DNA from 3 places in the Gibbsiella quercinecans genome. Region 3 is predicted to be linked to each of the others. Evidence: predicted binding sites of a transcription regulator. Region 3 holds the regulator's gene; each other region holds the start of a gene.
What was found. Region 3 encodes ArgR, which controls arginine synthesis, uptake and breakdown. Its sites were predicted from a motif close to ANTGAATAAAAATACANT; they were not measured.
Positions count from the first base shown of each region.

Region 1: the regulator ArgR is predicted to act here: its motif matches at 3,973-3,990, upstream of argC (N-acetyl-gamma-glutamyl-phosphate reductase).
Region 2: the regulator ArgR is predicted to act here: its motif matches at 2,322-2,339, upstream of argF (ornithine carbamoyltransferase).

Region 1 covers NZ_CP014136.1:2,692,950-2,700,386, forward strand. The annotation lists gene ppc (phosphoenolpyruvate carboxylase) at 1-2,388, opposite strand, end outside; gene argE (acetylornithine deacetylase) at 2,775-3,920, opposite strand; gene argC (N-acetyl-gamma-glutamyl-phosphate reductase) at 4,137-5,141, shown strand; gene argB (acetylglutamate kinase) at 5,167-5,943, shown strand; gene ACN28Q_RS12500 (argininosuccinate synthase) at 5,969-7,189, shown strand; gene argH (argininosuccinate lyase) at 7,259-7,437, shown strand, end outside.
Region 2 covers NZ_CP014136.1:3,088,345-3,095,781, reverse strand. The annotation lists gene ACN28Q_RS14405 (acyltransferase family protein) at 1-580, opposite strand, end outside; gene miaE (tRNA isopentenyl-2-thiomethyl-A-37 hydroxylase MiaE) at 894-1,676, opposite strand; gene rraB (ribonuclease E inhibitor RraB) at 1,775-2,200, opposite strand; gene argF (ornithine carbamoyltransferase) at 2,363-3,382, shown strand; gene ACN28Q_RS14385 (ABC transporter substrate-binding protein) at 3,610-5,178, shown strand; gene ACN28Q_RS14380 (hypothetical protein) at 5,331-5,477, opposite strand; gene pyrB (aspartate carbamoyltransferase) at 5,514-6,449, shown strand; gene pyrI (aspartate carbamoyltransferase regulatory subunit) at 6,463-6,927, shown strand; gene ridA (2-iminobutanoate/2-iminopropanoate deaminase) at 7,053-7,437, shown strand, end outside.
Region 3 covers NZ_CP014136.1:2,031,884-2,039,320, forward strand. The annotation lists gene ACN28Q_RS09450 (DMT family transporter) at 1-207, opposite strand, end outside; gene rpmA (50S ribosomal protein L27) at 307-564, opposite strand; gene rplU (50S ribosomal protein L21) at 582-893, opposite strand; gene ispB (octaprenyl diphosphate synthase) at 1,162-2,133, shown strand; gene ACN28Q_RS09470 (DNA-binding protein) at 2,178-2,546, opposite strand; gene ACN28Q_RS09475 (helix-turn-helix domain-containing protein) at 2,726-2,986, shown strand; gene mdh (malate dehydrogenase) at 3,056-3,997, opposite strand; gene argR (transcriptional regulator ArgR) at 4,467-4,937, shown strand; gene yhcN (peroxide/acid stress response protein YhcN) at 5,302-5,565, shown strand; gene mpl (UDP-N-acetylmuramate:L-alanyl-gamma-D-glutamyl-meso-diaminopimelate ligase) at 5,797-7,176, opposite strand; gene fbp (class 1 fructose-bisphosphatase) at 7,346-7,437, shown strand, end outside.

The sequences.
Region 1 (7,437 bases), 660 kb from region 3:
CTGTTTGCCCAGCGGCCACAGTGTTTTATCCACCAGGCGCTGATCGTAGTATTCCGCCAGCCACAGGTCAGCTTTGGCGAACACCATTTCCAGCATGGCGATGCGGGTGGAGAAGAACGGCCAGTCGCGGCACATGGTTTCCAACTGATCCTGCTTACCGGCTTTCACCGCTTCCTGCAGACCGGCGCCGGCGCCCAGCCAGGCGGGCAGCATCAAACGGTTTTGCGTCCAGGCGAAGATCCACGGAATAGCACGCAGGCTTTCCACACCGCCGTTCGGGCGGCGTTTGGCTGGGCGTGAACCCAATGGCAGCTTGCCCAGCTCCAGCTCCGGCGTTGCCGCGCGGAAGTAAGGCACGAAGTCGGGGTTTTCACGCACGTAGCCACGGTACATGTTGCATGAGGTTTCTGACAGCTCGTCCATCAGTTGGCGCCACGCTTTCTTCGGTTCCGGCGGTGGCAGCAGGTTGGCTTCCAGAATTGCGCCGGTATACAGCGACAGGCTGCTGATGGTGACTTCCGGCAGGCCGAACTTGAAGCGGATCATCTCGCCCTGTTCGGTAACGCGCAGGCCGCCTTTCAGGCTGCCCGGCGGCTGTGACAGCAGCGCGGCATGCGCCGGCGCGCCGCCGCGGCCGATAGAACCGCCGCGGCCATGGAACAGCGTCAGCGCTACACCGGCTTTTTCACAGGTTTTGATCAGCGCATCCTGTGCGCGATACTGCGCCCAGGAGGCGGCCATCACGCCAGCGTCTTTCGCCGAGTCGGAATAGCCAATCATCACCATCTGTTTGCCCTGGATAACGCCACGGTACCAGTCAATGTTCAACAGTTGGGTCATGACGTCGTCGGCATTGTTCAAATCTTCCAGCGTTTCGAACAGCGGCGCGACCGGCAGGATGAACGGGCAGCCGGCTTCTTTCAGCAGCAGGTGCACGGCCAGCACGTCGGAAGGCGTACGGGCCATGGAGATGACATAGGCGGCAATGGAGCCTTCCGGGGCTTCGGCAATCACCCGGCAGGTTTCCAGCACTTCGCGCGTCATTTCGCTCGGTTCCCACTTCAGCGGCACCAACGGGCGTTTGGAGTTCAGTTCGCGGATCAGGAAGGCCTGTTTATCGGCTTCAGACCAGCTTTCATAATCCCCCAGCCCCAGATAGCGGGTGATTTCGGCGATAGCTTCGGTATGGCAGGTACTTTCCTGGCGCACATCAATGCGCACCAGCGGCACACCGAAGCAGCGCACGCGGCGCAATGTATCCAGCAGCTGACCATTGGCAATGATGCCCATGCCGCAAGCCTGCAGCGATTGGTAGCAGGCGTACAGCGGTTCCCACAGCTGATCGTTGCGCTCCAGCAGGTTTTTCGGCGCCAGGATGTTGGTGCCTTTCAGGCGGCCTTCCAGGTACGCCAGGGTATTGGTCAACTGGGCGCGCATCTGCTTCATGATCTCGCGATACGGTTCCTGCACCTCATCGCCGCCGGCCAGCTTGCGCAGTTCCGGCGTACATTCCGTCATCGATAGTTCAGATACCAGCACCTGGATATCGCGCAGGAACAGGTCGCAGGCTTTCCAGCGGCTTAGCAGCAGCGCGCGGCGGGTCACTTCGGCGGTGACGTTTGGGTTGCCGTCGCGATCGCCGCCCATCCACGAGGTGAAGCGCACCGGCACGGCTTCGACCGGCAGGCTGTAATTAATGGAGTTTTCCAACTGCTCGTTGAATTCGCGCAAAAAGGCGGGCACGCCTTCCCACAGGCTGTTTTCCACCACCGCAAACCCCCATTTCGCCTCATCGATCGGCGTTGGGCGGTTTTTGCGGATTTCATCGGTGTGCCAGGCTTGGGCCACCAATTGGCGCAGGCGGCGCATGATTTTATTGCGTTCGTAGTCAGCCAGATCGTTGTGATCGAGCTGGCCGAGGCAGGTGTTGACCTCAACCAGTTTATGAATCAGGGTGCGGCGGGTGATTTCCGTTGGGTGCGCGGTCAGAACCAGTTCGATGGAAAGCTGATCCACGGCATTTTGCAGCTCTTTATTGCTGAGCTTTTTATCTTTTAAGCGGGTGAACAGCTTGGCCAGCTCTTCAGGGTTGCTGGCGGCTTCACCGTGCGGCGAAATGCTGTGGTACTGCTCGGCGACGTTGGTCAGATTGAGGAACTGGCTAAAGGCGCGCGCTACAGGCAGCAGTTCATCGTTGGACAGGTTCTGCAGCGTATTGAGCAGCTCCTGGCGGTGTGCTTCATGGCCTGCACGTGAAGATTTGGAAAGCTTACGGATGGTTTCAACGCGATCGAGAATATGCTCACCCAGCGCTTCCTTAATGGTTTCGCCGAGCAGTTTGCCGAGCATACTCACATTACCCCGCATTGCCGAATATTGTTCGTTCATATAACCCCTGATCCAGTTTTCTGTATACCCTTTATCCTTCAAGTTGTAGCGGTGGTGGCGTTATGCCGGAGCCCTGGTGACTTGCAAAACTAAGCGCCCGGGCAACACGTTTGCTGCCTGGCTGCAACTTGGAGGTTATTGGATAAATGACTTTTCATTTTGTTTGTAAGTTAATTTCACGTGCCAAGCGAAGATTGCCTGTTTTATCTGGTCACGCTTCTGTCCAACTACCAATTGACACTATTTTTAGCAAAAAAACATCAAATTCTGCGTATTTTCTGAAATTTAATTACGGCACGCGGGTTATCAGTATGGCTTATCACACCCAGCCAGCGTGCCGAAATCACAAGGGATAATAAACGATTACCCCTATCTTTCATCATGATTTATTGGTGGCAAAAATGATCGATCAACTGCCCCAGCAGCTTGCGCGTCGGTTCGATAAAGGCGGTATCGATGTATTCATCCGGCTGGTGCGCCTGGTTGATCGACCCCGGGCCCAACACCAGGGTTGGACAAACGCGCTGTACGAAAGGCGCTTCGGTGCAATAGTTGACCACCTCGGTGCGCGAACCCAGCAATTTTTCAATTACGGCGACCATTTTGTGATCCGTCGGGCATTCATAGCCGGGGATTGGCGCATGCAGTTCGTCAATGGTCAGGCGGCCGGGCCAGCGTTCGCTGACCGGCGCCAGTGCGGTGTGCAGCAACTCATTGATATTATCTAACGTCATGCCCGGCAGCGGGCGGATATCCATATGCATTTCGCAGCAGGCGCAGATGCGGTTGGCCGCATCGCCGCCGTGGATATAGCCAAAGTTCATGGTGGGGTAAGTCACCGCGAACGACGGGCTGTTGTAGCGTTCCTGCAGCGTTTTGCGCAGATCGATCAGGTGGCCGATGGCTTCATGCATCAAATCAATGGCGTTTACGCCGCGCGCCGGATCGCTGGAATGGCCGGACTGGCCGACGATGCGAATCGCGTTGGAGATATGGCCTTTGTGCGCCCGCACCGGTTGCAGCGAAGTCGGCTCACCGATAATGGCGAAGTCCGGACGAATTTGGGTGGAGGCGGCAAAATAGCGTGCGCCGGCCATGGAGGTTTCTTCATCCGCCGTCGCCAAAATATACAGCGGTTTATTCAGTTTGGTCACATCAATATCGCGCAACGCATCTAGAATAAAAGCAAAAAAGCCTTTCATGTCGGCGGTGCCCAGGCCGTACAGCTTGTTGTCGTGTTCTGTCAGGGTGAAGGGATCGCGTGTCCAGCGGCCATCGTCATAAGGAACCGTGTCGGAGTGCCCGGTCAGCAACAGGCCGCCGCTACCTTCGCCGATGCTTGCCAACAGGTTGAATTTGTTACGGGAACCGGGAACCGGCTCAACGTCAACGCGGAAGCCTAAATCGCTGAACCAACCGGCGAGCAAGTTGATTAATGCTTCATTACTTTGATCGAGGGCGCTATCGGTGGCGCTGATCGATGGTGTGGCGATCAACGCCCGGTACAGCTCAATAAATGGAGGTAATTTCATCTTCACTGTTGACAGCCTTTAGTTAGGATAGTATCAATATTCATGCATTTATTTTGAATAAAAATACAGTAAGCTGGAGCGGAAGGGAACCCGATACCCGGATGTTTATAAATCCATCAACGCTCCATCTCGTGGGTGAACGGCGCAACAACGCGGCCAAGCCCTGTTACCGAGGTCTACACGACCACACTGAAAGTTTAGAAGGTGAAAGGCCACATGTTGAATACGCTGATCGTTGGTGCCAGCGGTTATGCCGGAGCTGAGCTCACGGCTTACCTGAATCGCCACCCACACATGAACATAACCGCTTTAGCGGTTTCAGCGCAAAGTGCAGATGCAGGAAAGTTGCTTTCCGATTTGCATCCCCAGTTGAAAGGCATCGTCGATCTGCCGCTGCAACCCCTGGTTGACGTCGCGCAAGCGGCCCAGGGTATCGACGTTGTATTCCTTGCCACCGCTCATGAAGTTAGCCACGACATTGCCCCAGAATTTCTGGCGGCGGGTTGCGTGGTCTTCGATCTGTCCGGCGCGTTTCGCGTGCAGGACGCTGATTTTTACAGCCAGTATTACGGTTTCAAACACCAGCATGCAGACTGGCTGGCGCAGGCGGTATACGGCCTGGCGGAATGGCAAGATGAAAAAATCAAACAGGCGCAGCTGATCGCCGTGCCGGGCTGTTACCCCACCGCCGCGCAGCTGGCGTTGAAGCCGCTGATTGACGGCCAACTGCTGAACCTGGATCAGTGGCCGGTGATTAACGCCACCAGCGGCGTCAGCGGCGCAGGGCGCAAGGCCAGCCTGACCACCAGCCTTTGCGAAGTGAGCCTGCAGCCCTACGGTATCTTCACTCACCGGCACCAGCCGGAAATCGCTGCGCACCTGGGCGTGCCGGTCATCTTTACCCCGCACTTGGGTAACTTCCCGCGCGGGATTCTTGAAACCATCACCTGCCGCCTGCAGGCCGGCGTGACCGCCCAGGACGTGGCGGCGGCTTATCACGCCGCCTACGACGACAAACCTCTGGTGCGGTTGTACGATAAAGGCGTGCCGGCGTTGAAAGCGGTAGTGGGGCTGCCGTTCTGCGACATCGGCTTTGCCGTGCAGGGCGAGCACCTGATCGCCGTCGCGGTGGAAGACAACCTGTTGAAAGGCGCGGCAGCCCAGGCGGTGCAATGCCTAAATATCCGTTTTGGGTTCCCTGAAACCCTGTCACTGCTTTAATGTAAAACTGCGTGGGATGTGAACCGTGATGAACCCGTTAATTATCAAATTAGGTGGCGTGTTATTAGACAGCGAAGAAGCGCTCGCGCGTTTATTTACCGCGCTGGATGTTTACCGCCAGCAGCATCAGCGCCCGCTGGTGATCGTCCATGGCGGTGGCTGCGTGGTGGATGAGCTGATGAAGCAGCTTTCTTTGCCGGTTGTGAAGAAAAACGGCCTGCGCGTCACGCCGCCCGACCAGATCGATATTATTACCGGCGCGTTGGCCGGCACCGCCAACAAAACCCTGCTGGCTTGGGCGGTGAAATACCAGATTAACGCGGTTGGCCTGAGCCTGGCCGATGGCGGCAGCGTTAGCGTCACCCAGTTCGATCCGGAGCTGGGCCACGTGGGCAAAGCCCAGGCGGGTTCGCCGCAACTGTTGAATACCTTACTGAACGCCGGTTATCTGCCGGTAGTGAGCTCTATCGGCATCACGGCCGAAGGCCAACTGATGAATGTCAACGCCGATCAGGCCGCGACGGCGCTGGCGGAGACATTGGGCGCCGATCTCATCCTGCTGTCTGACGTTAGCGGTATTCTGGACGGCAAGGGGCAGCGTATCGCCGAAATGACGGCGGAAAAAGCTGAACAACTGATTGCGAAAGGGATTATCACCGATGGTATGGTGGTGAAGGTGAACGCGGCGTTGGATGCCGCCCGTACGCTTGGCCGCCCGGTGGATATTGCCAGCTGGCGTCATGCCGATCAGCTCCCGGCCCTGTTTAATGGCGTGTCGATTGGCACCCGGATCCTCGCTTAAATTTAGAACGACAAGGAATAAAACCATGCAAGACCAAGGCATCAAAAAAATCGTATTGGCGTACTCCGGTGGCCTGGATACCTCTGCCATCATTCCCTGGCTGAAAGAAAACTACGGCGGTTGTGAAGTGGTCGCTTTCGTGGCCAACATCGGCCAGGATCCGAGCGATCTGGACGGGGTGGAAAAGAAAGCCCTGCAGTCTGGCGCTTCTGAATGCCACGTGGTTGATCTGCGTGAAGAATTCATCCGCGACTACGTTTACCCGGTGCTGCAGACCGGCGCACTGTATGAAGGCAGCTACCTGCTGGGCACCTCTATGGCCCGGCCGATTATCGCCAAGGCTCAGGTTGAGCTGGCGCTGAAAGTAGGCGCTGACGCGCTGTGCCACGGCGCAACCGGTAAAGGTAATGATCAGGTGCGTTTTGAAACCACCTACACCGCGCTGGCACCGCAGCTGAAAGTGGTGGCGCCATGGCGTGAATGGAACCTGCGTTCCCGTGAAGCCCTGCTGGATTACCTGAAAGAGCGTAATATCCCGACGACCGCTTCGCTGGAAAAAATCTACAGCCGTGATGAAAACGCATGGCATATCTCCACCGAAGGCGGCGTGCTGGAAAGCCCGTGGAATGCATCTAATAAAGATTGCTGGGTATGGACTGTCGATCCGCAAGAAGCGCCGGATCAGCCGGAGCAGGTTTCGGTTACCGTTGAGCAAGGCAACGTGGTGGCGGTAAACGGTGAAAAACTCAGCCCGTACCAGTGCCTGGTTAAACTCAACGATCTGGGTGCCAAACACGGCGTCGGCCGTATCGACATCGTAGAAAACCGCCTGGTGGGCATCAAATCCCGCGGTTGCTATGAAACCCCAGGGGGCACCATCATGGTTGCCGCGCTGCGTGGCGTTGAGCAACTGGTGCTGGATCGCGACAGTTTCAAATGGCGCGAACAGTTGGGCCTGGAAATGTCCTACGTGGTGTACGATGGCCGTTGGTTCGCGCCGCTGCGCCGTTCGATTCAAGCTGCGGCGGCAACGCTGGCGGCCGATGTTAACGGCGAAGTGGTGTTGAAGCTGTACAAAGGCCAGGTTAGCGTGATTCAGAAAAAATCCGACAACAGCCTGTACTCTGAAGAGTTCGCCACCTTCGGTGAAGATGAAGTTTACGATCACAGCCATGCCGGCGGCTTTATTCGCCTGTTCTCGCTGTCTTCCCGCATCCGTGCGCTGAACGAACAGAAGAAAAAATAACGTCAGTTGGCGTCAATTGTCGGGGGCGCAGCGTGCTGCGCCCTTTTGCATAACATTCAGGAGTAGATTATGGCACTTTGGGGCGGGCGGTTTAGCCAGGCGGCAGATCAGCGGTTCAAACAATTAAACGATTCTCTGCGTTTTGACTATCGCCTGGCGGAACAGGACATTACGGGTTCCGTCGCTTGGTCAAAAGCACTGGTGACCGTGAATGTGCTGACGGTGGAAGAGCAACAGCGCCTGGAAGC
Region 2 (7,437 bases), 1.1 Mb from region 3:
GCAGTAGCCAGACAAAGTAATCGCTGATAAACAACGGCGCCAAATCATGACTGGTTAAGACCTTGCCAATACCCGCAGCCAATAACATAACCAACAATAATGTATAGTTATTCAGTTTAATCAATAACGGCAGAGAAAGCAGATACAATACGTAAAGCCTAAAGAACCACCACTCACCATTGTAGGTGGATTTTATCCCGATCAGGTTTTCAATAAATGTGGTGATTGACGTTGAGAAAGTCGGGCCAGGATAAAATATTATCCCGATTGGCACAAAAATAAAAATAACCAGCCAATAGCTAATATAGAGACTTTTCAACTTACCGAAAATATATTTAGCGGAGACTTCTCTCCGTAAAGAAAAACCATAGCCAGAAAGGAATAAAAACATCGCAACGCAGATGCGCCCAAACAAGCCAAGATAGGTTTCAATATACATATCGGTACCTGGCAGTATTCCTATGTAATTTATTGATACCTCGGGGCTGATTCGTTCAGGAAAAGAAAAAAGATGGTGGGCCAGCATTAATATAATCGCAATGCCCTTTAAATAGTTGGATTTCCCTTTTGAGATATTCATTGATAGTACCGTAACAATATGTCCCTGTAGGGGTATCGTACCATAGACAATGTCTCATTCCACCGATTTCACCCCTGATAAATATACCCACTCGCGGCGATATTAAGAATAATCCCATTAAAAATAAACATTATACTATTAAACAATAAATTAGCCGGGCGTTTAAAACCGTTAATTAATTATCATCCCTATTTCCGGGTAGCTTTAGCCAAAATAATTCGCGTTGTAGGCAGCACCACTGCCTATTCTGGCACAGCGGCCAGAATAGGTACGGACAACACGCAAACAGCATGACAGGGTATGTAAGCCGGCGTTAACCCAGCGCCCGGCCATCAGCCCCCGCCGGCACGCCGCTGTGAAAACGGAACTCGCTGTCCGGCGCCAGAATAAGCTGTGCCTCCAGCCGCCCGAAATGCGCAACGCGCTCGCTGATATCCTCACCGGCAATCTGCTGCGCCAGCGCCAGATAATCCTGATAGTGGCGCGCTTCAGAACGCAGCAGCGAAACATAAAAGCGGTTCAACTCATCGTCCAGGTGCGGCGCCAGCCGGGCAAAGCGCTCGCAGGAACGCGCTTCGATATAGGCGCCGCAGATGAGTTTATCGATCAGCGTCGCCGGATCGTGGGTGCGCACTTCGCGGATCATTCCCTTGGCATAACGGCTGGCGGTGATTTTACGATACGGGATCTGCCGCGCCTGCATAATGCCCAACACCTGGGAAAAATGATGCAGCTCTTCTTTAATCAGCAGCACCATCTTATCCACCAGATCCTGCCCGTAGGCCGAGCCGTTTTTCGGCAGGATCTTCTTGGTGAAATTGCTCTGGCGGAACAGGGTTTCCGGCTCGCCCTGCTCTTCGTGTACAAAGGCCTCGTAAGGCTTCAGCAATGCCAGCAGCGCGTCCCCGCCCTGTTTGTCCGCCACATAGCGGCGGATCAGCCACATGCCGGTCTGCGCCGCTTTCAGCTCGCACACCATATGGTCGGTCAGCAGCAGGCGCAGGTTTTCCGGGCGGCGCGCGGCGGCAATCCAGGCGTCTGGGGTTTCACAATGCAGGAAGTTCAGAATGGGTGTTAAAAGTGATTGGTATGTCATCGGGGTTAGCAAAGGCCGGCGCTGGCCGGCCCACAGGATAATGTTTTACCCTTCAGGCACCGGGCGCACGGCCTGATGCCTGAAAGCCTCGGCGGTAATCAGTGGCGTTTGCCGTCGTCGTCTTCGTCGATGAAATCGCCGTCTTCGTCATCCTCGCCGTCTTCACCGTTCGGATCTTCGAAGTAAGTGCCCCAACCGTCGTAGTTGACGCCGATTTTCTCGGCCAACTGCACCAGCTGTTCCACCTGTTGATCGATAGCATCAGCATTCAGGCCAAGTTCACTGATCACGTCGCAGCACATCAGCAAGACGCCATCTTCCCCTTCCAGCTCTTCGGCATCGGTCACTTCGTAGCCCAGCTTAAACGCCTCAACCGCAGCCTGTTCCAGCACCTCGAACTTTTCAGCGGAAAGGTGATGCTCGATGGTATAGAGCGCATCAGGATCGCTGCCGTCATCCAGCAGTTCTTCGATGATCAGGCGGGTTTCTTCACGTTGTTCTTCCAGCAATGCGCGGTTTGCCATGCCTATATCCTCAAGTCAAATGGCCGTTATTGGCGCTATTTTCCCACACCGCCGCCGCCGCTGCACGATAAACGTGAAAGATTTCCATCCCGGGGTTGAAATTGAATATTCATACATATAAAGTGAATTTTAATTCAACTCGAACTGCAGGGATACCCGGATATGAGCACGATGAACCCATTTTATAAACGTCATTTCTTAAGGTTAATGGATTTCACTCCCGCCGAGATCCTGGCGCTGCTTAAGCTGGCAGCCGATCTGAAACAGGCGAAAAAACAGGGCCAGGAAACCCGCCACCTGCAGGGTAAAAATATCGCGCTCATCTTCGAAAAAGACTCAACCCGCACCCGATGCTCTTTCGAAGTTGCCGCATACGATCAAGGCGCCCAGGTGACCTACCTCGGCCCAAGCGGCAGCCAGATCGGCCATAAGGAATCCATGAAAGACACCGCGCGCGTGCTTGGCCGCATGTACGACGGTATTCAATACCGCGGCTACGGCCAGGAACTGGTGGAAACCCTGGCGCACTATGCCGGCGTGCCGGTGTGGAACGGCCTGACCAACGAGTTCCACCCGACCCAACTGCTGGCGGATCTGCTCACCGTGCAGGAACACCTGCCGGGCAAAACCCTGGCGGACGTCAAGTTCGCCTATATCGGCGACGCCCGCAATAACATGGGCAACACCCTGATGGAAGCCGCGGCGCTGGTGGGGATGGACCTGCGCCTGGTGGCGCCGAAAGCCTGCTGGCCGGAAGCCGAACTGGTTGCCGAGTGCCAGGCGCTGGCGCAGCAGACCGGCGGCAAAATCACCCTGACGGATGAGATTGCCATCGGCGTGAAAGGCGTGGACTTCCTGTATACCGATGTGTGGGTATCCATGGGCGAACCGAAAGAAGCCTGGCAGGAGCGCATCCAGCAGTTGCGGCCTTATCAGGTGAACATGGCCATGGTGCAGCAGACCGGCAACCCGGCGGTGAAATTCCTGCACTGCCTGCCGGCGTTCCACGACGATAAAACCACCATTGGCAAACAGATGGCGGAACAGTACGGCCTGCACGGCGGCATGGAAGTCACCGACGAGGTGTTTGAATCCGAACACAGCGTGGTGTTCGATCAGGCGGAAAACCGCCTGCACACCATCAAAGCGGTGATGGTCGCGACGCTAAGCCAAACGCTGTAACCCCCTTTGGCGGGGTGCGGGCCAGGCCCGTACCCCGTTCACCACTGCCCTGCCCACTCCCCAGCCCAGGCGTTATCGCTTTTTGGCATATTAAATACCCGTTTGGCCTTTGCCAGACACGGAGCAAAATCCTACCGTGGGATGCGGCCGCCAGGCCGCCGGGTAACCCAATGATAAAAAAAACGTCTTACTGCGCACTCTGCACAGCATTCAGGGGATATTCATCTATGAAAGCCAAAACGCTGCTTCTGTTGATCCTGGCCGGCCTTTCCGCCCATGCGCTGGCCGCCACGCCGCCCACCACGTTAGTGGTGGCGCAATCGCTTGATGATATCGTCAGCCTCGATCCGGCCGAAGCCAACGAACTGTCCAGCATCCAAACCATTCCCAGCCTTTACCAACGGCTGGTCCAGGCCGATCGCGACGCCCCGGCTAAAATCACACCGGTGCTGGCGGAAAGCTGGCAGGCGGACGCGGCGGCGAAAACATTAACCGTCAAGCTACGCCCGCAGGCGGTTTTCACCTCCGGCAACCCATTGACCGCCGACGACGTGATCTTCTCCTATAGCCGCGCGGTGAAGATGAATAAATCCCCGGCGTTTATCCTCAACGTGCTGGGTTGGCAGCCAGATAACATTGACGCGCAGTTAACGAAAATCGACCAACACACGGTGCAACTGCGCTGGATCGCCGATGTCAGCCCGGCGGTGGCGCTGAATATCCTTTCCACGCCGATTGCCTCCATCGTCGACAGCAAAACCGTGCAGCACAACGTGAAAAGCGGCGACTACGGCAATGCCTGGCTGAAAATGCACTCGGCCGGCAGCGGCCCGTTCACTATGCGCGTTTACCAGCCGCACCAGGCGATTGTGCTGGATGCCAACCCGACCACCACAGGCAGCAAGCCGCTGCTGCACAGCATCATCATTAAAAACGTGCCGGATCCCGCCACCCGCCGCCTGCTCATCCAGCAGGGCGACGCCGACATCGCCCGCGAACTGGGGCCGGATCAAACCATCGCGCTGAAGAGCCAGCCGGGGATCAAGGTGCTGGAGATCCCCTCTGCCGAACTTAACTATCTGGCGTTCAACACCGGCAACACCGCTAATCCGCTGCTGAAAAACCCGGCGTTCTGGGAAGCGGCGCGCTACCTGGTGGATTACCAAGGCATCACCCGGGATCTGCTGAAGGGCCAGTATTTCGTTCACCAAAGCTTCTTGCCGATCGGTATGCCCGGCGCGCTGGAAGATAATCCATTCAGTTTCGATCCGGCCAAAGCCAAGGCCATCCTGGCTAAAGCCGGCATCACCCACGCCGCCTTCACGCTGGACGTAGAAAACAAACCGCCGTTCATCACCATTGCCGAAGCCTTGCAGGCCAGCTTCGCCGCGGGTGGTGTGAAGGTCGAACTGCTGCCGGCCGCCGGCAGCCAGGTGTATGCGCGGGTGCGCGCCCGGCAGCACCAGGCCGCCATCCGCCTGTGGATACCGGACTATTTCGACGCCCATTCCAACGCCAGCGCCTTTGCCTATAACGACGGCAAGGCCAGCACGGTCGCCGGTTTGAACGGCTGGCAGATCCCGCAGTTGAACAAGCAAACGCTGGCCGCGGTGGCCGAGGCCGATCCGGCTAAGCGCACCGCGTTGTATACTGAACTACAGCAGGCGCTGCAACGCAGCTCACCTTATGTGTTTATCGATCAGGCCAAAACCGAAGTGGCGCTGCGCGATAACGTTAAAGGCTACCAGCAGGGCCTGAATGCCGATATGGTCTACTACGATCGCGTCAGTAAATAACCCAGCCGCGCGCCGGGTGCTGTTGTATTCGTTAAGGTGAGTAAAATCGGAGCCAATCGTTTGCTCGTGGGCAAAAATGCGCGCTTTAGCGCTTGCAGTCGCGAAAAGCATGCGTATAATGCGCGACAATTTGCCAGGAGAAAGTATGACTATCAGCGTGTGTTTTGTTCGCCATAACCGACAAAACCGGCTGCCGTTCGGCGGCCTGCTGCCGTTATTTCTCCTGTGGCTAAACCGATCGCTTCAAGCCCCTCGTTGAGGGGCTTTTTTTTGCCTGAAAAAGACAGTTTGTTCAACACGCCCAGCGCCACGGGCACGAGTCGAGGAGAGTGAAAATGGCCAACCCGCTGTATCATAAGAATATCATCTCTATTAACGATCTCAGCCGCGAGGAGCTGGAGCTGGCGCTGCGCACCGCCGCCCGCCTGAAAGCCACCCCACAGCCGGAGCTGCTGCGCCACAAAGTGATCGCCAGCTGTTTCTTCGAAGCCTCGACCCGCACCCGTCTGTCGTTCGAAACCGCCATCCAGCGCCTGGGCGCGTCGGTGGTCGGCTTTTCCGACAGCAGCAACACCTCGCTGGGCAAAAAAGGCGAAACGCTCGCCGACACCATCTCGGTCATCAGCACCTACGTCGACGCCATCGTGATGCGCCATCCGCAGGAAGGGGCCGCGCGCCTGGCGTCTGAATTCGCCGGCGGTATCCCGGTGCTTAACGCCGGCGACGGCGCCAACCAGCACCCAACGCAAACGCTGCTGGATCTGTTCACCATCCAGGAAACCCAGGGCCGCCTGAACAACATCAACATCGCGATGGTGGGCGATCTGAAATACGGCCGCACGGTGCACTCGCTGGCCCAGGCGCTGGCCAAATTCCAGGGCAACCGCTTCTACTTTATCGCGCCGGAAGCGCTGGCGATGCCGGGCTACATCCTGCAAATGCTGGAAGAGAAAGGCATTGCCTACAGCCTGCACGAAAGCATTGAAGAGGTGGTGCCGGAGCTGGATATCCTGTACATGACGCGCGTGCAGAAAGAGCGGCTCGATCCTTCCGAATACGCCAACGTGAAGGCGCAGTTCATTCTGCGCGCCGCCGATCTGCACGGTGCGCGCGCCAACCTGAAAGTGCTGCACCCGCTGCCACGCATTGATGAAATCACCAGTGACGTGGACAAAACGCCCTATGCCTACTATTTCCAGCAGGCGGGCAACGGTATCTTTGCCCGCCAGGCGTTGCTGGCGCTGGTGTTAAACGAAGAATTGGCTTTTTAAGGGGAGAAACGTAATGACTCACGATAACAAACTCCAGGTTGAAGCGATCAAATGCGGTACGGTGATTGACCACATCCCGGCGCAGATCGGTTTTAAACTGCTCACCCTGTTCAAGCTGACCGCGACCGACCAGCGCATCACCATCGGCCTGAACCTGCCTTCCAAGGCGCTGGGGCACAAGGATCTTATCAAGATCGAGAACACCTTCCTGACCGAGCAGCAGGCCAACCAGTTGGCGATGTACGCGCCGAAGGCCACGGTCAACCGCATCGACAATTACGAAGTGGTGCGCAAACTGACGCTAAGTCTGCCGGACCACATCGACGGCGTGCTGACCTGCCCCAACAGCAACTGCATCAGCCGCAGCGAGCCGGTGTCGTCCAGCTTCAGCGTGAAGTCACGGGAAGGCGACGTGCACCTCAAATGCCGCTACTGCGAAAAAGAGTTTGAACATCAGGTGGTTCTGCAAGCGGACTGACCAGGCGGCCGGCGGAGGACGCGTCCGCTGCCGGCGGTTGCCCCGGCCAACGTACATGCAACTTGAGCGATGACGTGTATATAATGCGTTTTCTACATTAAAGACGCCGTTAATCAGGAGAGAAAATGTCTCGTAATATCAGCACCGAATTAGCCCCCGCTGCGATTGGCCCTTACGTACAGGGCGTGGATCTGGGCAGTATGATCATGACCTCCGGCCAGATCCCTGTCGATCCGAAAACCGGCGCCGTTGCCGAAGACGTTACCGCCCAGGCGCGCCAGTCGCTGGAGAACGTGAAGGCGATCGTCGAAGCCGCCGGCCTGAAAGTGGCCGATATCGTGAAAACGACCGTTTTCGTGAAAGATCTTAACGACTTCGCCACGGTTAACGCCGCTTATGAAGCCTTCTTTACCGAGCACCACGCGCCGTTCCCGGCTCGTTCCTGTGTGGAAGTGGCCCGTCTGCCAAAAGACGTAAAAATCGAAATCGAAGCGATCGCTGTTCGCCGCT
Region 3 (7,437 bases):
CGCAAAGAGCTGCAACGGCGGCAGACTGCCCCGCACGGCCAAGATCAGGCACAGCCCGATTGCGGCAAGGCTAAAGCGGTACCAGACGATGGTAAACGGCGCCATCGTCTCCAGCACTTCTTTCATTGCGATTGGCAGCGCGCCCCAACAAACAGCCGTTGTCAGCGCTAAAAAAATGCCTATGCCAGCCTGCTGTTTTGTTTCCATGATACCCGTATAAGCACCAGGGGAGAGAGGTGTCCATAAATATAAAAAGCCCCGCAACGAATTGCGGGGCTTTTTTCTATGTAGGACCGGCTCGAAAAATTACTCAGCTTCGATGCTGATGAATTTACGGTTGCTCGGGCCTTTCACTTCGAATTTGACTTTACCGTCTTTCAAAGCGAACAGAGTGTGATCTTTGCCGCAACCCACGTTGCTACCAGCGTGGAATTTGGTGCCGCGCTGACGAACGATGATGCTGCCAGCCAGTACTGCTTCGCCGCCGAAGCGTTTTACGCCCAGACGTTTGGATTCGGAATCACGACCGTTACGAGTCGAGCCGCCAGCCTTTTTGTGTGCCATTAATCTGCTCTCCTAACTTAAGCGCTGATGCCGGTGATTTTTACATCAGTGAACCACTGACGGTGGCCCTGCTGCTTACGGTGGTGTTTACGGCGACGAAACTTAACGATTTTAACTTTCTCGCCACGACCGTGAGCAACGACTTCAGCTTTGATCTTGCCGCCATCGACGTAAGGAACGCCGATTTTGATATCATCGCCATTTGCGATCATCAGAATCTGGTCAAACTCAACCGCTTCACCAGTTGCGATGTCCAGCTTTTCCAAGCGAACGGTCTGACCTTCGCTTACTCGGTGTTGTTTACCACCACTTTGGAAAACCGCGTACATATAAAACTCCGCTTTCCGCGTGCTTAACTGTTCAGTACAGAGCGCGCTATAAATATTCACAATAGGGCGCGAATTCTACGCAATAATCCCGCGCATGACAAGAGCAGAATCAGGCCTGAAGTAGAAAAAAGAAGAAAAAAAACACAGTTTCTTTCGTGGCATTTATCTGGGGCGTTTTTCAAGTACAATCAGGAAACAGTTACCGCCATGCACCGATGTGAACAGCGATCTGATCGCTGTGAAGAGAAACACAGCTGAAAAAAATACAATGAAACCAGAACAAATTACCGATTTAACCGCGCAAGATATGGCGGACGTGAACGCAATCATTCTCGAACAGTTGAATTCCGAAGTCACGCTCATCAATCAGCTTGGCTATTACATCATCAGCGGCGGCGGTAAGCGCATTCGCCCGATGATCGCCGTGTTGGCGGCACGGGCACTGCAGTATGAAGGCAACAAGCACGTTACCGTCGCTGCGCTGATTGAATTCATCCACACCGCCACCCTATTACACGACGATGTAGTAGATGAATCCGACATGCGCCGCGGCAAAGCCACCGCCAACGCCGCTTTCGGCAACGCCGCCAGCGTGCTGGTCGGCGATTTCATTTATACCCGCGCTTTCCAGATGATGACCAGCCTGGAATCCTTGCGCGTGCTGGCGCTGATGTCGGAAGCGGTCAACGTCATCGCCGAAGGGGAAGTGCTGCAGTTAATGAACGTCCACGATCCCGATATTACCGAAGAAAGCTATATGCGGGTGATCTACAGCAAAACCGCGCGCCTGTTTGAAGCCGCTGCCCAGTCTTCCGCGATTTTGGCGGGCGCCAGCGAAGCCGAAGAAAACAGCCTGCGCGATTACGGCAGATACCTGGGCACCGCGTTCCAACTGATCGACGATCTGCTCGATTACAGCGCCGATGGCGCCACGCTGGGCAAAAACACCGGTGACGATCTTAACGAAGGGAAACCGACGCTACCACTGCTGCATGCCATGCACCATGGCAACAGCGAGCAGGCGGCGCTCATCCGCGAGGCGATTGAGCAAGGCAACGGCCGCCATCTGCTGGAGCCGGTCTTGGCAGCCATGCAGCAATGCGGCTCGTTGGAATATACCCGTCTGCGTGCAGAGGAAGAAGCCGACAAAGCTATCGCCGCCCTGCAGGTTTTACCGGCATCGCCATACCGCCAGGCGTTGGAAGGCCTGGCGCATATGGCGGTACAGAGAAACCATTAAGAACGTAATACGGCCGTCAGTTTTCATAGGCCCGCAGCCCGGGCCTATGCCTCTTCCCCGGCGTTATTTTCCCCGCTGATGCGTTTTAACAGGTTGCCTATCCCTTCACGCATCAGGAATGCCAACACCTTTTCGCGTTCGCCCTCTGACATGTGCCAATAGTACTCAACCCAAACCACCAGCGGATCTTTGCGATCCAGATCGTAACTCGCAGGTTCTTCTTTCAGTAACAAAAGGTGGCGGGCATCTTTCGGCAGGCTATCTACATGATACTCCAGCGCCTTTCCCTGAACACCTTTGCGGCGACGGCTAACCCAACCTTCACGACGGGCCATCAAATTAATTCCTTGTGGTGAAGAAGGTAACCCCGCAACGCCTATAAGTTCCTTGGCAGCAAACCACTCATTTTTCATAGCCATGTTCTCTGACGATAGTGTAGCGAAAAAATTTCAGAAACTATTTAGATATTTTCCAGAAAATTTAATGGTATTCTGGTTTCTGTATAAACGTTTTAATTGATGAAAACGTTTAAGTTATACAGTTTATTTATACCACTAACATGACTTTGGCTAACCAAAAAAGGAATGTAAACATGAATTCAAGGAAACCTGACTGGCACCCAGCGGATGTTATTGCGGCATTACGTAAAAAAGGCACCACTCTGGCGGCGGTGTCGCGCAAGGCTGGCCTGTGTTCTTCCACCCTGGCGAATGCGCTATCGCGGCCGTGGCCAAAAGGCGAATGGCTGATCGCCGAAGCGCTGGAGGTGCATCCGGCGGAGATCTGGCCAAGCCGCTATTTTGATCCACAAACCAACCGCTTGCTGGATCGGAAGAGCCGTATCAAGCAGTGAGTGCAAAAAGAAATAAAAAAACCGCCGGTTTCATACCGGCGGCTACATTATGCGGTTAAAGGCAGGGGATCAGGCGTTGTGGATAAACTTCTCGCCCAGTTCGATATCTTTACGCAACACGTCCAGCATATCGTCCAGCGCGTTTTGCTCATAAGCGCTCAACGGCCCGATAGCCTGATATTGTTCGATACCGTCTTTACCCAGCAGCAGTGGTTGCGCGAAGAAGCGGGCATATTCACCATCGCCCTCAACGTAAGCACATTCCACCACCCCCTTTTCACCATTCATGGCGCGCACCAGGGAAAGCGCAAAGCGTGCCGCGGCCAGGCCCATCGACAAGGTTGCCGAGCCGCTGCCAGCTTTGGCTTCCACCACTTCGGTACCCGCATCCTGGATACGTTTGGTCAGGGCTTCCACTTCATGCTCGCTGAAGCTAACGCCAGGAATTTGCGAAAGCAGCGGCAGAATGGTCACGCCGGAATGGCCACCGATAACAGGCACCTCCAGTGTTTCCGGCTGTTTGTCTTTCAGCTCCGCCACAAAGGTGTTGGAACGGATGACGTCCAGCGTGGTGACGCCGAACAGCTTGCGCTTGTCATACACCCCGGCATTCTTCAACACTTCGGCCGCAATCGGCACCGTGGTATTCACCGGGTTAGTAATAACGCCGATACAGGCTTGCGGGCAGGTTTTTGCCGCCTGCGCGATCAGGTTGCGCACAATGCTGGCATTAACATTAAACAGGTCGGAACGGTCCATCCCCGGCTTACGTGCCACACCGGCGGAAATCAGCACCACGTCCGCCCCCTGCAGCGCCGGAGTGGCATCTTCACCGCAGAAGCCTTTGATGCTGACCGGCGTAGGGATATGGCTGAGATCAACGGCCACGCCTGGGGTGACAGGAGCAATGTCGTACAGAAAGAGTTCAGAACCTGAAGGAAGTTGGGTCTTGAGTAGAAGGGCGAGGGCCTGGCCGATACCGCCAGCAGCACCGAGAACTGCAACTTTCATCCTATACTCCTTTATTATCTTAAATATAAAAGCGCCGTGAATTCATGGGGTGCGAACCTTAATTTATTACGCTTGTAAAAACAATCTCTTAACTATAGGGTTTAAGAGGCTCAAACACGATGGAAGCAGAACATGACTTCCATTCTAGATGAAATCACTTACGCATTAAGGGCATAGCACGCATTAACCAGAAATAATACGTGTTAAATCACACGCAGGCTGGTCCGAACGCCACATTACACCCTTCCTTTACATCACAATAATATCACTTCTATAACATTTTGTTCACTTTTTGAGTGGTGTGGCCTCCGCGCCAAAAGGCATATTCATCCGCGGCCGATACTGCTAGAATAGCGCGCTCCACGCTCGCCATGCCATGCAACCCCACATTCCACCGTCCCCTTATTGCATAAAAATGCATATAAATGCATAATAATGGCTTCTGTCTCTCAACATTCCACGGTGCAAAATGCGTAATCCCGCAAAGCAGGAAGATCTGATCAAAGCGTTCAAAGCGTTATTGAAAGAAGAAAAATTCAGCTCTCAGGGCGAGATCGTTTTAGCGCTGCAAGAAGAAGGTTTCGAAAATATCAACCAGTCCAAGGTATCGCGTATGCTGACAAAGTTCGGCGCCGTACGCACGCGCAATGCCAAAATGGAAATGGTGTACTGCCTTCCCGCGGAGCTTGGTGTACCGACCACCACCAGCCCGCTGAAAAATTTGGTGCTGGATGTCGATCATAATGATGCCTTGGTGGTTATCCACACCAGCCCCGGCGCTGCGCAGCTGATCGCCCGCCTGCTTGATTCACTCGGCAAATCGGAAGGCATCCTTGGCACCATCGCTGGTGATGACACTATTTTCGTGACGCCTGCCAGTAATTTTACCGCCCATCAGCTATTCGAAGCTATCCTGGCGCTGTTCGAACAGGAATTATAGCGCCACAGGGCAGCAAAAAACGCGGTGTGAGCCGCGTTCTTGTATTTACCCACTCGTCAACCTCGCCGCACGCCCTTTTCCTGTTCCCCATAAAAGCCATTCCCCCACCCTTTACCGATCTGATTGTTACGCACGTTTAATCAAAAGTTACCAGTCTATTGAAATCACATGCTTTTAACATGGAATGGTTATTTAGTGTTCAGTTTTTATTCTTTCTGATTATTATCACGCGAATGTTAATAAAAAAGCCTTATTGCATATCGTTAGCTTGCTATTAATTTTCAAGGTTACTAGATGTATACTCATTTCCACGATGTGGATCACAAGCTATGTGAATGGATCCGAGAATACAGTGAGGTTAGAAATGAAAATTAAAGCTACCGTTTTAGCGCTCAGCGCCTTATCCATGTTGGCTTTCGGTGCGTCAGCCGCCACCCTGGTTAATAACCAACAGGCAGAAACCCTGCAATCAATCGGCACCATCAGCGTAGGCAGCATCATCGGCGCGCCTTCCGATGTACGCCAGGCACTTTCTGAAAAAGCCGATAAGCAAGGCGCAACCGCCTACCGCATTATCGAAGCGAACGAAAACGGCAACTGGCACGCTACGGCCGAAATCTACAAGTAGTCGCCATGGTAGCAATAGCCGGCTCCTCCCGGCTATTGCACAAAAAAACCACCCCGGGTTTCCTAGAAAAAACTCGTCGTCCTATCCGACGAACCCCTTTGCCCCCGCTCGCGGGGGCTTTTTTATGCGCGTAAATCACTTGGGCAGATGCGGTGGACGGCAAAAACAGGGCCTGCAGAGCATAAAAAAACCGCCGGAATGGCGGTTTCATCAGTTTGGAGCCTGCGGCAATCAATAATGCGCTTTCAGCTCGGCTTTTTTCGCCAGCGCCGCCAGCAGCTTATCGTGGATACCGCCAAAACCGCCGTTGCTCATCACCAGTATATGGTCGCCAGGCTGAGCGGTTTTTACGATCATGTCCACCAGCGTATCCAGATCGGCGCTCCAGTGCGCCGGCTGCACGCAGGCTTCCGCCACTTCGGCAACCTGCCACGGAATATGGTGCGGCTGGAACAGGAACACTTCGTCAGCGCGCCCCAATGACGGCGCCAGTTCATTCTTGCTGATGCCCATTTTCATGGTGTTGGAACGTGGCTCCAGCACCGCCAAAATGCGCGCCGTGCCGCCGACCTTACTACGCAAAGCCGCCAGGGTGGCAAGAATGGCGGTTGGGTGATGGGCAAAATCGTCATAGACGGTCACGCCATTGGCTTCACCACGCAGTTCCAGCCGGCGGCGGGCGTTGATGAAATCCCCCAACGCACGGCAGGCATCGGCCGGCAACACGCCTACATGCCGGGTGGCGGCGATCGCCATCAGACCATTGTGCATATTATGCTCGCCCACCAAGGCCCATTTGACCTCCCCCACTTTTTCACCGTCGAGCAACACTTCATAATGGCTGGCGTCTGGCGTTAGCTTACGTGCGTGCCAAGTGCCATCTTCCCCGACCAGCTCCTGCTCGCTCCAACAGCCCATCGCCATCACCTGCTTCAGGTGCGCGTCATTCTCCGGCACAATGATCCGGCCTTTGCCCGGCACCAGGCGCACCAGGTGGTGGAACTGTTTCTGGATCGCTTTCAGATCGTCAAAGATATCGGCGTGATCAAACTCCAGGTTGTTCATGATCAGGGTCCGCGGGCAGTAATGCACAAACTTCGATCGTTTGTCGAAGAACGCACAGTCATACTCATCGGCTTCGATCACAAAGAACGGACTGTCGCCCAAACGTGCAGAAACCTCAAAGTTGCCCGGTACGCCGCCAATGACAAACCCCGGTTGATAGCCACACGCTTCCAGGATCCAGGTCGCCATGCCTGCCGTGGTGGTTTTGCCATGGGTGCCCGCCACCGCCAGCACCCAACGATCGCGCAGCACATAATCGTGCAGCCACTGCGGCCCGGAAACATACGGGATCCCCTGTTCCAACACCACTTCCACGCAAGGATTGCCGCGCGTCATGGCATTACCGATGATCACCAGATCGGGAGCGGGATCCAACTGGGCCGGATCGTAACCCTGAATGAGATCGATTCCCTGGTTCTCCAGTAGCGTGCTCATTGGCGGGTAGACGTTAGCGTCTGAGCCGGTGACCTCATGCCCCAACGAGCGGGCCAGCATCGCCAACCCCCCCATAAAGGTGCCACAGATCCCAAGAATGTGAATGCGCATAGGTTTCTCATTTAGTGACGTCGAATTAGCGCTTATTCTAACCCTCAGATTAGTCCAGAAGAAATGGATTTGCCTATGAATAGCGTTTCGCTTTGGGCTACACTGCTGAAGAAAACGTAAGCGGTTTGTTACCAAATCGCTGTCCATCTGTCGATTCAGGGAATGTGTCATGAAAACGTTAGGCGAATTTATCGTCGAGAAACAACACGACTTTCCTCACGCCACCGGTGAGCTGACTGCGTTACTCTCCGCCATCAAGTT